Regions from separate parts of the Rahnella sp. PD4 genome, predicted to be linked through region 1. Evidence: predicted binding sites of a transcription regulator. Region 1 holds the regulator's gene; each other region holds the start of a gene.
The links. The regulator LexA, encoded in region 1, represses DNA repair genes until DNA is damaged. The targets are predictions, from matches to a motif close to TNCTGTATGTACATACAGNA.
Positions count from the first base shown of each region.

Region 2: the regulator LexA is predicted to act here: its motif matches at 1,622-1,641, upstream of uvrB (excinuclease ABC subunit UvrB).
Region 3: the regulator LexA is predicted to act here: its motif matches at 1,218-1,237, upstream of dinB (DNA polymerase IV).
Region 4: the regulator LexA is predicted to act here: its motif matches at 1,759-1,778, upstream of umuD (translesion error-prone DNA polymerase V autoproteolytic subunit).

Region 1 covers NZ_JBLZQF010000007.1:231,682-235,020, forward strand. The annotation lists gene dinF (MATE family efflux transporter DinF) at 1-937, opposite strand, end outside; gene lexA (transcriptional repressor LexA) at 1,220-1,828, opposite strand; gene ACOZIO_RS18240 (diacylglycerol kinase) at 1,948-2,316, opposite strand; gene plsB (glycerol-3-phosphate 1-O-acyltransferase PlsB) at 2,552-3,339, shown strand, end outside.
Region 2 covers NZ_JBLZQF010000008.1:155,927-159,265, reverse strand. The annotation lists gene uvrB (excinuclease ABC subunit UvrB) at 1-1,496, opposite strand, end outside; gene ACOZIO_RS19140 (hypothetical protein) at 2,087-2,302, opposite strand; gene ACOZIO_RS19135 (ABC transporter ATP-binding protein) at 2,651-3,339, shown strand, end outside.
Region 3 covers NZ_JBLZQF010000002.1:864,420-867,758, reverse strand. The annotation lists gene ACOZIO_RS08600 (class II glutamine amidotransferase) at 1-274, shown strand, start outside; gene dpaA (peptidoglycan meso-diaminopimelic acid protein amidase) at 245-970, opposite strand; gene dinB (DNA polymerase IV) at 1,252-2,340, shown strand; gene pepD (beta-Ala-His dipeptidase) at 2,396-3,339, opposite strand, start outside.
Region 4 covers NZ_JBLZQF010000014.1:84,765-88,103, reverse strand. The annotation lists gene ACOZIO_RS23440 (hypothetical protein) at 1-110, opposite strand, end outside; gene ACOZIO_RS23435 (plasmid partitioning/stability family protein) at 148-543, opposite strand; gene parM (plasmid segregation protein ParM domain-containing protein) at 562-1,527, opposite strand; gene umuD (translesion error-prone DNA polymerase V autoproteolytic subunit) at 1,797-2,219, shown strand; gene umuC (translesion error-prone DNA polymerase V subunit UmuC) at 2,219-3,339, shown strand, end outside.

The DNA of each region.
Region 1 (3,339 bases):
GGGCACCGAATGCTTCACCGGAATGCGCTTCGATAGCATAGGCAAAACCGTCCAGCGCAAAAGCGGTGAAGGTCAGCAGGTTCATCAGCACCGCATTCACCGCCACGATGTGGCTGCCAAGCCGTGCGCCGAGAACGGTCAGTGAGGCAAAGCAAAGCTGAAGCAGAAGTGAACGCAACATAATGTCGCGGTTAAGCCCCAGCAGACGGCGCAGGTTACCACGCCAGGCCGAGGTGATTTGTGCGCCGGTTATACCCCGTTGCTTCATTACCCGCCAGACAAAGTACAGCCCGATAAATAGCGTGAAATACTCGGAACTTGCCGTCGCCATGGCAGCACCACGCACATTCCAGCCCAGCCCCATCACCAGCCACAGATCCAGAATGATATTCAGCAGATTCCCGGCAATCAGCAAAATCACCGGCCCGCGAACATACTGAATGCCCAACAGCCAGCCAAGGATCACCAGATTCGCCAGTGAAGCCGGGGCACTGAACCAGCGAATTTCGATAAACAGCCTCGCCTGTTCAAGCACCGGTTGGCTGCCCCCGACGATATGAAACGCCTGTTCCATCAGGGGGTGCCGGAACAACACTATGGTGAGACCAGACAATACGGCCAGCAGAAAGGGTTGTACGAAAGCGCGCGCCAGCAACCGGTTATCATTCGCGCCCAGCGCCTGAGCGGTCATGCCGGTGGTACTCATCCGTAAAAAAAGTAAGAGCATAAAGAGGAAAGTCGTGATCATCGAACCCACAGCCACTCCGCCGAGATAATCCGGGCTGTCGAGATGACCGATCACCGCCGTATCCACAAGCCCGAGAAGAGGCACCGTGATATTTGAAAAAATCATCGGCAATGCCAGCCTCCAGAGCGCCTTATCGGGGGGGCTTAAAAAGGTGTTTTTGAGTGTTTGTCGCAGGGAATGATGTTGCATAGAGAATCTCATGCCGGAGGTTCAGGTTATGCCTGTAAGTGACATCGCCCCGGAAGGGGCGACGAGATGAAACGTTAAAGCTTAGCGGTATGTCAGAGGCGGCTAACGAACCCGCAAATCAACAATATGACCATTGGGATCAAGAATTTGACCCAGTAATATCTGACCGAGTCATTCGAGTTGCAGGAAGGCGGCAAGTAAAAAAATCCCGATGAGCTGACAGGAGTCAGTGATTCGGGTGAACGCACGCAGCCAACGCATCTGCAGCCCGAAATACGAAGGTCAGATCCAGTCACCGTTGCGGATGACGCCTACGGCTAGCCCTTCAATGCTGAAATTCTGCTCACGTAAATCAACTACGATCGGCTGGAAATCGCTGTTTTCAGGCAATAACTGCACCACACTGCCCTGTTTTTTCAGACGTTTCACGGTGACTTCATCGTCTATACGGGCCACAACAACCTGTCCATTACGCACGTCTTGCGTTTTATGTACAGCCAGCAGATCGCCATCAAGAATACCGATATCACGCATCGACATACCGCTGACACGCAGCAGGAAATCGGCACTCGGCTTAAACATGGCCGGATCGACCTGATAGTGTCCTTCAATATGTTGCTGGGCCAGCAACGGCTCACCGGCAGCAACCCGGCCGATCAGCGGTAAACCCTCTTCTTCTTCCATCAGCAAACGAATGCCACGTGATGCGCCGGAAACAATCTCAATAACACCCTTACGCGCCAGCGCTTTGAGATGCTCTTCCGCCGCATTGGGGGAACGGAACCCCAGACGTGATGCAATCTCTGCGCGGGTGGGTGGCATACCGGTGGTGGAGATATGATCGCGAATAAGGTCGTAGACCTCTTGTTGTCTGGTCGTTAAAGCTTTCATTCCGCCCCCTGGTTGTTTATACAGTCTTGCTGTGAGTATATACAGCTAAACGATCAATGAAAACCTAAGATTGAATAAAAACAGGGCATAACGTTGATTCCTGGAATGCAGATTCCAAATCAGAACCATCGTGGCCAAAAGATGCTGACCCAGACAAAAAACGCCAATATGATGGTCAGAAGTACGGCAGCCGAGCCGATATCTTTTGCACGACCTGAAAGTACGTGAAACTCAGATCCGATACGGTCTATCGCGCATTCTACCGCGCTGTTGAGCAGTTCAGTGACACAGACCAAAACAACGGATCCCACCAGCAGAATGCGTTCTACGGGGCTGACATCAAACCAAAAAGATAACAAAATTAACGGAATAGCGACGCTGGCTTCCTGGCGAAAGGCCGCTTCATTTTGCCATGCCGCTTTCAGCCCTTTCCAGGAATAGCCAGCTGCTTTATAAATTCGGGTAAATCCAGTGACTTGGTTAGCCATTTCTTTTACTGATCCTTAGAGAATTTGCCGCACTTTATACCCCAAATAGTCGGGGTGCAGAAAGGCGGTAAAGAAGTGAATCCTGATGAGCTTACATGAGTAAGTGATTCGGGTGAACGTCTTAAGCCAACACCCCTGCGGCTTGAAATAAGAAGGGTATTGCATCACCACAGATCTCATCTGAGCTTTCTGGTATCCTTGCGGCGAAATGGCTAACAAGAGGCTTCACGTTTTTATGTCAGGTTGGCGTAGACTTTATTACACATTATTGAATTTACCGCTCTCATTGCTGGTAAAGAGCAAGGTCATACCTTCAGATCCGGTTACCGAGTTGCATTTAGACCCGACGCGGCCGATTTTGTATGTATTGCCCTATAATTCCAAAGCCGATTTGCTGACGTTGCGTGCGCAATGTCTGGCACAGAATCTGCCTGATCCCCTTATTCCGCTGGAAATTGACGGAACCCTGCTGCCAAGCCATGTCTTTATTGCTGAAGGTCCGCGCGTATTCTCTTATTACACGCCGAAGCAGGAATCCGTAAAGCTGTTCCACGACTACCTTGATTTGCACCGCAATAACCCGGATTTAGACATTCAGATGTTGCCGGTGTCGGTGATGTTTGGTCGGGCACCGGGCCGTGAAGGTCAGGATGACACGCCACATCTGCGCGTACTGAATGGCATCCAGAAATTCTTCGCTGTGCTTTGGCTGGGGCGGGACAGTTTTGTCCGCTTCTCCAATACCGTTTCCCTGCGTTATATGGCGACGGAACACGGCACAGATAAAACCATTGCTCAAAAGCTGGCACGTGTGGCGCGGATGCACTTCTCCCGTCAACGTCTGGCCGCCGTTGGCCCACGTCTTCCGGCACGTCAGGACTTGTTCAACAAATTGCTGTCCTCAAAAGCCATTGAAAAAGCGATTGAAGACGAAGCCCGCAGCAAGAAAATTTCCCACGAAAAAGCTCAGCAAAATGCCATCGCCCTGATGGAAGAGATTGCCGCTGACTTCTCTTATGAAGC
Region 2 (3,339 bases), on a different contig from region 1:
ACGTCAAATTCCCCCAGACGCAAATCGCGGATAATTTCCACACGCTCAACGGTATCGATGTCAGAGTGCAGGTAACGCACCTTCTCGCCGTGTTCTTCCAGATACTCCGTCAAATCCTCGGCCATACGTTTGGTCAGCGTGGTGACCAGCACACGCTCGTTAATCGCGACACGTTTACGGATCTCCGATAACAGGTCATCCACCTGTGTGGTCACCGGCCGTACTTCAATGATCGGATCCAGCAGACCGGTCGGACGCACCACCTGATCGACCACATCGTCACCGGACTTCTCCAGCTCGTATTTCCCCGGCGTGGCTGAGACATAAATACTTTGGGGTGCCAGCGCTTCGAATTCCTCAAAACGCATCGGGCGGTTATCCAGCGCGGAAGGCAGACGGAAACCATATTCCACCAGCGTTTCTTTACGAGAGCGGTCGCCTTTGTACATACCGCCGATTTGCGGAATGGTGACGTGCGATTCATCGACAATCAGCAGGCCGTCAGCCGGAAGATAATCAAACAACGTCGGTGGCGGCTCGCCCGGCCCGCGGCCGGACAGATAACGTGAGTAGTTTTCAATACCGGAGCAATAACCCAACTCATTCATCATTTCGAGATCAAACTGCGTACGCTGGCTGATACGTTGCTCTTCCAGCAGTTTGTTATTGGCAAGCAGCACCTTGCGGCGATCCGCCAGTTCGACCTTGATTTCTTCCATCGCCTGTACAATACGTTCGCGCGGCGTTACGTAGTGCGTTTTAGGGTAAATGGTAAAACGCGGCACTTCATGTTGCACCTGGCCGGTCAGCGGATCAAACAGCGAAAGACGTTCAACTTCCTGATCAAACAGCTCAATGCGCAACGCCAGATCATCCGATTCAGCCGGGAACACATCAATCACTTCGCCACGCACGCGGAAAGTACTGCGCTGGAAAGCCTGATCGTTGCGTGCATATTGCAGCTCTGCCAGACGACGCAGGATCGAACGCTGATCGATAATCATCCCTTTGGTCAGATGAAGCATCATTTTCAGGTACAAATCCGGATCGCCCAGACCGTATATCGCTGAAACAGAAGCCACCACAATGACATCACGTCGTTCGAGCAGAGCTTTGGTGGCAGAAAGGCGCATCTGCTCGATGTGTTCGTTCACCGAGGCGTCTTTTTCGATAAAAGTATCTGAACTTGGGACATACGCCTCTGGCTGATAATAGTCATAGTAAGAGACGAAATATTCGACGGCGTTTTCCGGGAAGAATTCTTTCATCTCACCGTATAACTGCGCGGCCAGCGTTTTGTTGGGGGCCAGTACCATCGTCGGACGGTTCAGATCCGCAATCACATTCGCCACGGTAAAGGTTTTGCCCGAACCGGTGACCCCGAGCAATGTCTGGTGCGCCAGCCCGTTCTCCAGCCCTTCTTCCAGACGGCGTATCGCCTCTGGCTGATCGCCGGACGGTTTAAATTCGGAATGTAGTTTGAACACTTTACTCATGACGGGCTACCTGACTGAAATGGGAACGCATAGGGCCGTGCGCGCTGTACGGGTGAACAGTTTGCGGAAAAATAGTATGAAAGACTTCGCGATTTTTGCCAGCCCTGATTTTACCTTCGCTATAATACTGTATATAAAACCAGCTTCCAACCGATAAAGAATGTTTGCGTTTAACCTGCTGGCGCTGCTGCACTTTTTTAGGATATGAAAGATGAGATCTCTCACCATCAGGTGACATTTTTTCCCAAAATTCTTTCCCCTTCCGCTTTCTGACCACAGGCTGACGAAGATTGACACAACTATGACGAACGAATTACGACTGTATTGCTTTTAGGTAACTCATTGATTAAAAAGATTATCACTAAAAAGCTGCGAATACGGGCAAACTGAGCGGAACCCGCATGCTGACTCGTCTGTAGCAACTTTTCTTACTCTCATACACAAGGTTATCCACAGGAATAGTGGATAAGTCTCAGCACGCCCCGCGCTGCGGGAGTTGGTAAAAAACAGGATTTTGCCTCCTGCCGGTCTGAGAGGTCTTTTTTAGTTATTTTTTATCTTTTTTATCTCCTTATTTATGCCTATTTTGCCTAGAGAGTCAGGCTGATGTTTCTTGCAAAAACCAAAAGTGCATCCCGACAGGATTTTTTGCTCATGTTTGTCCATGAGGTTGCACCAAAAGCAGTAAGGGCAGCACTGGCAAAGTGCAGTTCCCTTGATGCCGCACCCTGCGGGGGAAAACTCAAAACCTCAGAAACGCTAATGAATAATCCTAAATTGTAAGGGGCCTGGCTGGTAACACCCATGCAACGCCCCTTTTCCCTGCCGTTTTTACAAACTTGGCCTGAGAGTTGCAACGTCTGTGCATGAAAAGGTTAAGGCAGCCAGAACTGCTTTTTTCACCCCGGCGTAAAAAATGAAGATCTCCCTGTTTTCTGGGGTACAGAATCATTTTTAACGTAGGGAAACCTCTCTTAGCCCCATTTATGACTGGTTAAGGGATATTTATCTGTCATTGATGCTGTCAGATTGTCCGTCAACAAACGGGATTAAATTCTGTCAGGGGCATCAATAGCGGAACATAAATGTCAGAAATATGACAGTGGCCGTCAAAGTGAAGTTCAGCGGAAGGCTCCGTGCGGGAGGGAGATCTGATGTTAAGTGTAAAATCAGTTAATCAGTATTATGGGCAAAAACATATTCTGTGGGATATCAATCTCGAACTGTACCGCGGTCAATGTACCTGCCTGATCGGGCGAAATGGCGTAGGAAAAACCACGCTGGTGAACTGCATCATGGGGCATCTTCCGGTGAAAAGCGGTGCAATTTCCTGGCAATCACGTGATGAAGAACCGCAAAGTCTGCTGAATTTGCCGGTCGAAAGCCGTGCGCAAATGGGTATCGGTTACGTGCCACAAGGACGGCAGATTTTCTCCCAGATGAGCGTCGATGAAAACCTGCAAATTGCTATGATGGCCAGCCGGAATAAGACCCGTCGTGTGCCGGAAGAAGTGTATGACCTTTTTCCGACACTAAAGGAAATGGGAGCGCGCAAAGCCGGTGAACTTGATGAAAGCCAGCAGCAGCAACTGGCAATCAGCCGTGCACTGGTTCAGGAGCCTGAATTACTGATTCTGGATGAACCCACCGAGCATACCAGCGCATCAATGGCGGCGAATATGGGTAATATTATTCACCGCCTGAACCGTGATCTTGGTCTGACATTGTTGCTGGTCGGCCATAAATTGCCGTTCATCCGCAGCGTCGCGGACCGTTTCTGTCTGGTCGATGACGGACGAAACATCGCGCAAGGCACGCTGGCGCAGCTTGACGATACGTTAGT
Region 3 (3,339 bases), on a different contig from region 1:
GCTAAGGCAGAAAGGGGTGTTTAACATGTTGCTGTCGGATGGCAATTTTGTGATGGCGTATTGCTCGACGAATTTACACTGGATCACGCGGCGTGCGCCTTTTGGCAAGGCAACGTTGTTGGATCAGGATGTGGAAATTGATTTTCAGCAGCAGACGACACCGGATGATGTCGTCACTGTGATTGCCACGCAACCGCTGACGGCGAACGAAACCTGGAACAAAATTGCTCCAGGTGAATTCGCATTATTTCATCGGGGCGAACGCCAGCTGTGAAGGCAGCGGGGTGTTGGACAACGGTTGCAGCACTTCATATTTACCGTCAGTGACCACGACATTCGGTGGCTGATGGTGTTTTTCAAAGTACGCATATCCTGGCTGCAACTGGTTCCAGAAACTGTAGTAGCTGGAGTTTTTATGCGCCTTCATGTTGGCATCGGTCATCCTGAACGGATAAATGCTAATCTTTAAACTGCGTTGCCCGAACTGGAATGCCGCCTGTACGTACGTAAAGATTTCGTCCATATAGCCGTCGGTCATGGCATAGCAACCGATAGACTTACAGTTACCGTGAATCATCAGATACTTACCTGAATAACCCTGCGAGATATCGTAAGCATTCGGGAAACCGATGTTGATGGCGCGATAAAAGCGGCTGTCAGGCTTCAGGTGGTGAATATCCACGTTGTAGAAACCTTCCGGACTTTTAAAATCGCCTTCGCGACGTTTATTTCCCAAACCGCCGGAAAAATCGCAGATGCCATAACTGCCAATCAGGCGAAATTCGCCGTCGAGCTGGGCATACAATTCGAGTTTACGTTCTTGTTTGAAGATCTGAATATAAACCGGTGCGCCCAGTAATTGTTTTTTTAGTGTCGCGTTGACCGGGACAGCATCGCTGGCCACGGCGTAATTTGCTGTAAATAAAGGCAAACTGAGGAGCATCGCAAGAAACAGCGCGATTCTGATCATTCTAAGTCCTGCTCGGTAATAATTTTGATTATGTTGTCTACAGCTGAACTGCCTGTAAGACCGCCACTGATTTTCTTCTTATGTACTGCCTGTCTGAAACGATGCCATATTAATACTGATTAAATTTTTAGCAATCACCAAATAATGAATAATGACTTTCGAAATAGGAAATTTATTACGATGCCATTTCTGGTGATTCATTAAGCCAAATTAACCCGGATTTTGTGTGTTTGAAATTACGCCATCCCACTGTATACTTATACAGTTATCAGGGGAGGGCTATGCGTAAAATCATTCACGTTGATATGGACTGCTTTTTCGCGGCCGTCGAGATGCGCGATGATCCTTCCCTGCGCGACATTCCTATTGCCATTGGCGGCAGCCGTGACCGCCGTGGCGTCATCAGCACCGCCAATTATCCTGCGCGCAAATTCGGCGTGCACAGTGCGATGCCGACCGGTATGGCACTGAAACTTTGCCCGCACCTGAAAGTCATCCCCGGCCGAATGGAGGCTTATAAAGAAGCTTCAAACCACATCCGTGAAATCTTTGCGCGTTATACCCCATTGATCGAACCGCTGTCACTTGACGAAGCTTATCTGGATGTTTCCGACGCAACGCAATGCAACGGCTCTGCGACGCTTATTGCTGCAGAAATCCGTCAGGCCATTTTCGATGAAATCAGGCTGACGGCCTCTGCCGGCATTGCACCGATAAAATTTCTGGCAAAAATCGCCTCGGACCTGAACAAGCCTAACGGCCAGTTTGTGATCACGCCGGATAAAGTCGATGCGTTTTTACAGGATCTTCCGCTGGGTAAAATCCCCGGCGTCGGCAAAGTCACAGCCCAGCGTTTGCAGGCGCTGGGGCTGAACACCTGCGGCGATGTACAGCGCTATGATCTGGCGACACTGCTCAAACGATTTGGCAAGTTTGGCCGGGTACTGTGGGAGCGCTGCCAGGGTATTGATGAACGTGAAATATCCCCCGAGCGGTTGCGCAAATCGGTCGGTGTGGAACGCACGCTGGCAGAAGATATTCACAGCTGGGAAGAATGCGTGGCACTGATCGAACGTTTATATCCGGAACTGCACATACGCCTGAGCCGTGTCAGTCCGGATCTGCGCATCGCCCGTCAGGGGGTAAAACTCAAATTCCATGATTTTCAGCAGACCACGCAGGAACACGTCTGGCCGGTGCTCAATAAAGAAGATTTACTGAAAGTGGCGCGGGAGGCATGGGAGAAACGGCGTGGCGGACGGGGCGTCAGGCTGGTGGGATTACACGTGACGTTGCAGGATCCGCAGATAGAGCGGCAGCTTCTTTTGGATTTGAGCTCCTCCCCCTGTGATGAACTGAACTCCGAATGAAGGTTTAAAAAGTCCAACATTCGGGGTTCAGTTCACAGGGGAGGGAGCCAAAATATCATTTCTTTTCAGGAATTGCTTTCAGCAGGGCTGTCAGCAGTTGCCAGTACAGCCCGACGCTGGCGATTTCAACCTGTTCATCCGGCGAATGCGGGCCGGTGATAGTTGGCCCGATGGAAACCATGTCCATGTCCGGATACGGTTTTTTGAACAGACCGCATTCCAGACCGGCGTGGATCACCATGATGTTCGGGGTTTTGCTGAACAGTGACTGGTAAGTTTCACGCACCAGCGTCATCACCGGCGAGCTTGGCTCAGGTTTCCAGCCAGGGTAGCTGCCTTTTGCCAGACTTTTTGCACCAGCCAGTTCACTCAGTGAGCTCAGCATGCTGACCACATATTCTTTACCGCTGTCGATAAGCGAACGGATCAGGCTGTTGATCGCCACTTCGTCATCTTTCATCGTGACAACACCGACGTTGAGCGATGTTTCGACCACACCTTTCACATCATCACTCATGCGGATCACGCCGTTAGGCGTCGCGTTCAGCAGCGCAAGGAACTTATCCTGACTGTCCTGGCTCAGTGCCCTGGCGTTGCTTTCAGCCGTTTCCGCGACAAAAACGATCTTCTTCTCAACGGCTGACAGTTCAAACTGAATCGTCGCCAGGAATTCCTGTGCTGCCGCTTTCAGTGCGTCCGCTTTATCGGCGGCAACCGCCAGAGTCGCAATGGCTTCACGCGGGATGGCGTTACGCAGCGTGCCGCCGGTAAAGTCCAGCAGGCGCAGACCCAGGGTCCCCGCGTTGTCTGCCAGGAAACGTGCCAGCAGTTTGCTGGCGTTGCCCAGACCTAAGTGAATTTCAGCGCCGGAGTGGCCGCCTTTCAGGCCTTTCAGGGTCAGTTTCAGCACGCTGAAACCGGCCGGAACCGCTTCACGGCTCAGCGGCAGTGTGGCGGTAAAATCAATCCCGCCGGCGCACCCCATGTAGATTTCGCCTT
Region 4 (3,339 bases), on a different contig from region 1:
ACAATAAACAGGCAGCTGAGGAGAAAACACCACTCCGCCGCGCTTTTGCGCGCCCTGCCCGTCAGCGTCTCCAGTCCGATTATCCCTTTGCATAACAGCATCAATGACATGGTTCTCTCCACAAATCTTCCGGCACGCCGGAGGGCTTCAGTCTTTTTTCAGCATGCGTTTGAAATTAGTCCGGGCCTGCCCTTCCCCTTCCGTACTGCCGGTGGGTTCCGGGAGCACTGAGGGGGCAGATACCTGGCCAGCGCAGGCGGCAATGACGTCCTGAATGCTGGCCGTCGTGGGCTGCCATCCCGTCGTTTGCTGAATAATACCCACCAGCTGGTCGGCGGTCAGCTGGCCATCGAACAGCATGGACAACAGATAAGGCAGACGCTTATCCAGCTGGTATAACGCGCTTCCGCCGACGATCGCCGCCCGGAAAAAATCACCACGGGTGCGCAGGGGAACTGACTCGATAATCTCCATCGCCCTGGCATCCTGACTGTCGTCTTCAGGGTGCAAATAGACGGTCAGTTTCTTACGTTTGTCGGTCACGGATAGCGCTCCTTGGAATTAAAGTAAAACAAGTTCGCGAACCAGCGCCGTCTGGGGTTCATTGACCACCACAATACGGTCGGGGGCCAGTTTCCAGGCACGGCGCACGGCAGCCTCAATCAGCGACGCCCCGCCACCCACCAGCCAAACCCGGTTCACCTGGCGGTACGCCGACAACTCATTGACCACCCGTTCCCCGAGTCGCTCGATGGACGAACTTATCATGTCCAGCACATAGTCCACTTTTGACTCATCGTTGACAACTGTGGCGGCAAACTCGCGGTCATGCCGTCGCTGTATCAGTTGATCGGCCACAAAGGCGCTGGTGTCGCTGTTGGCCATACGCAGTGCCGTGAGTGTGGCCTGTGTCACCATCGATACGCCGATCGTAGAATTGCCCTGAATGGCACTGACATCTTCAAACTGCCCCACCAGGACACCGGCATCGAGCGTCGTTCCCCCCAGATCAATAACCAGCGAGGTTTCCAGCGCCCCTACCCCTGCACGTTCCAGCGGCGATATCACGGCAGGCAACGATTCCGGCATGACGTCAACGTGTGCGATGGTGAAGGTTTCGCGCTTGTTCAGCGTTACCGGCCGCAGCAGGTTGTCAATTTTACGCTGTATGTTGGCCTCGTTATGCTGACAGTCGCTGGTGTAGAACTCACTGATAGGTAAGGTGACCGTCAGGCTTACCGGCTGTGGCGGCAGGCCACTGGTGAGCAGTGCATGATGTACGGCCAGCAAATTGGTGTCGCCATACTGGTATTCGATGTTGGTGGTATTGATCGCCTGATGGCTGACGCTGTCAAAGGAGTACTTCAGCCCGTCAATTTCATAGTTGTACGTTTCACTGCTGCCGATCCCGGCGACCTTCCACCCCGCTTTAAACGAATTCGGCGAGACAGAGGTACAGATTTCATCGCCGTCCCGCCAGGCCAGTTTTACGTTCGTCGAACCGTCGTCACAACCCATCTTTTTCATGACACACCTTTATATTTACTCAATTAGAGTAAATATAATACCCCAAAAAGGACTAATTGCAATTAATATTACTCATAATGAGTATTATTAAATCATCAAAATAGGGTTTATTTGAGGTGGAATGCCTTTTGTTCAAAGAATGTTCCCACGAATTATTTCCGCCTGAGAAAACAGAGAGCTAGTTAAAAGAAGCCATGCGGCGCTTGCAAGTCTGATTTTTCACAACAATAATACTGTGATTATATACAGTATTATTAAAAGGAGTTGCCATGCTACATATCACTCCCGCCGCCGTTGATCCGGTGAAGGTTTCGTTACCCCTGTTTATTGAACGATGCCCCGCCGGTTTTCCCAGCCCTTGTGCCGACTACGCTGACGCAGAACTGGATCTGAACGATTACTGTATAAAGAAAAAATCCTCCACGTTCTTCGTCCGGGCGATTGGAAATTCGATGACAGATATCGGTTTGCACAGCGGTGACCTGATGGTCGTAGATAAGGCAGAAGAGGCACATCATGGTGACATTGTGATAGCGGAGATAGACGGTGAATTCACGGTAAAGAGACTGTTACTGACACCTCGCCCAGGGCTTCAGGCCATGAACCCTAACTTTCCGACAATCTATCCGGAGGACTTGCAGATTTTTGGAGTCGTGATGGCTTTTGTGCATAAAACCCGGGGCGGTGAATGATGTTTGCCCTGGCGGACGTAAATTCATTTTATGCAAGCTGCGAAGCGGTTCTTAACCCAAAGCTTCGCGGTAAACCATTGATAATATTGAGTAATAATGATGGTTGTTGCGTGGCGCGATCCGCAGCAGCCAAAAAATTAGGCATAAAAATGGGCATGCCGTGGTTTCAGATCCAGCAGATGTCGTTCCCTGAGAAGGTGTACGCGTTCTCCAGCAACTATTCCTTATATCACTCATTTTCTCAACGGGTGATGAGTCATTTAGAGGAACTTTCGCCACGCGTGGAGCAATACAGCGTCGATGAAATGTTTATTGATATCAGAAGCATCGATAACTGCATGGATTTTGAAACCTTTGGCCACCAGCTGCGCGCCCACGTTCTGAAGGGAACTGGCCTGACCATCGGTGTAGGGATGGGACCCGGCAAAGTTTTGGCCAAAGCCGCTCAGTGGGCCTCGAAGGAATGGCCACAATTTAAGGGTGTACTGGCTCTTACGCCGGGTAATCCCCGGCGGACTGAAAAATTGTTATCGCTGATGCCCGTTCAGGAAGTCTGGGGCTGCGGAAGTCGGATTTCAAAAAAGCTAAACCTGATGGGTATTCACACTGCCCTGCAGCTCGCTCGCGCAAATCCCACTTTTATCAGGAAGAACTTTAGCGTTGTCCTGGAAAGGATATGTCGGGAACTGAACGGCGAAAGCTGTATCAGCCTGGAGGAAGCCCCGCCTGCAAAACAGCAAATTATCTGCAGCCGCTCTTTCGGCGAGAGGATCATAACCTATGAGGCGATGCGTCAGGCCGTCTGCCAGTATGCCGAACGGGCAGCGGAAAAGCTCAGGGGTGAACATCAGTACTGCCGGCATATTTCCGTTTTCGTGAAAACATCACCTTTCGCAGTCAACGAAATCTATTACAGCAACGTGGCCACTGAAAAGCTCACCACACCGACACGAGACACCCGCGATATTATTGCGGCCGCAATGAAGGCACTCGATCGTATCTGGGACGATGGCCGCCGGTACGCAAAGGCCGGAATCATGCTCAATGATTTCACACCAAACGGTGTATCACAGTTGGATTTGTTCGATGAAGTTCAGCCCCGACCTGCCAGTGACGCGTT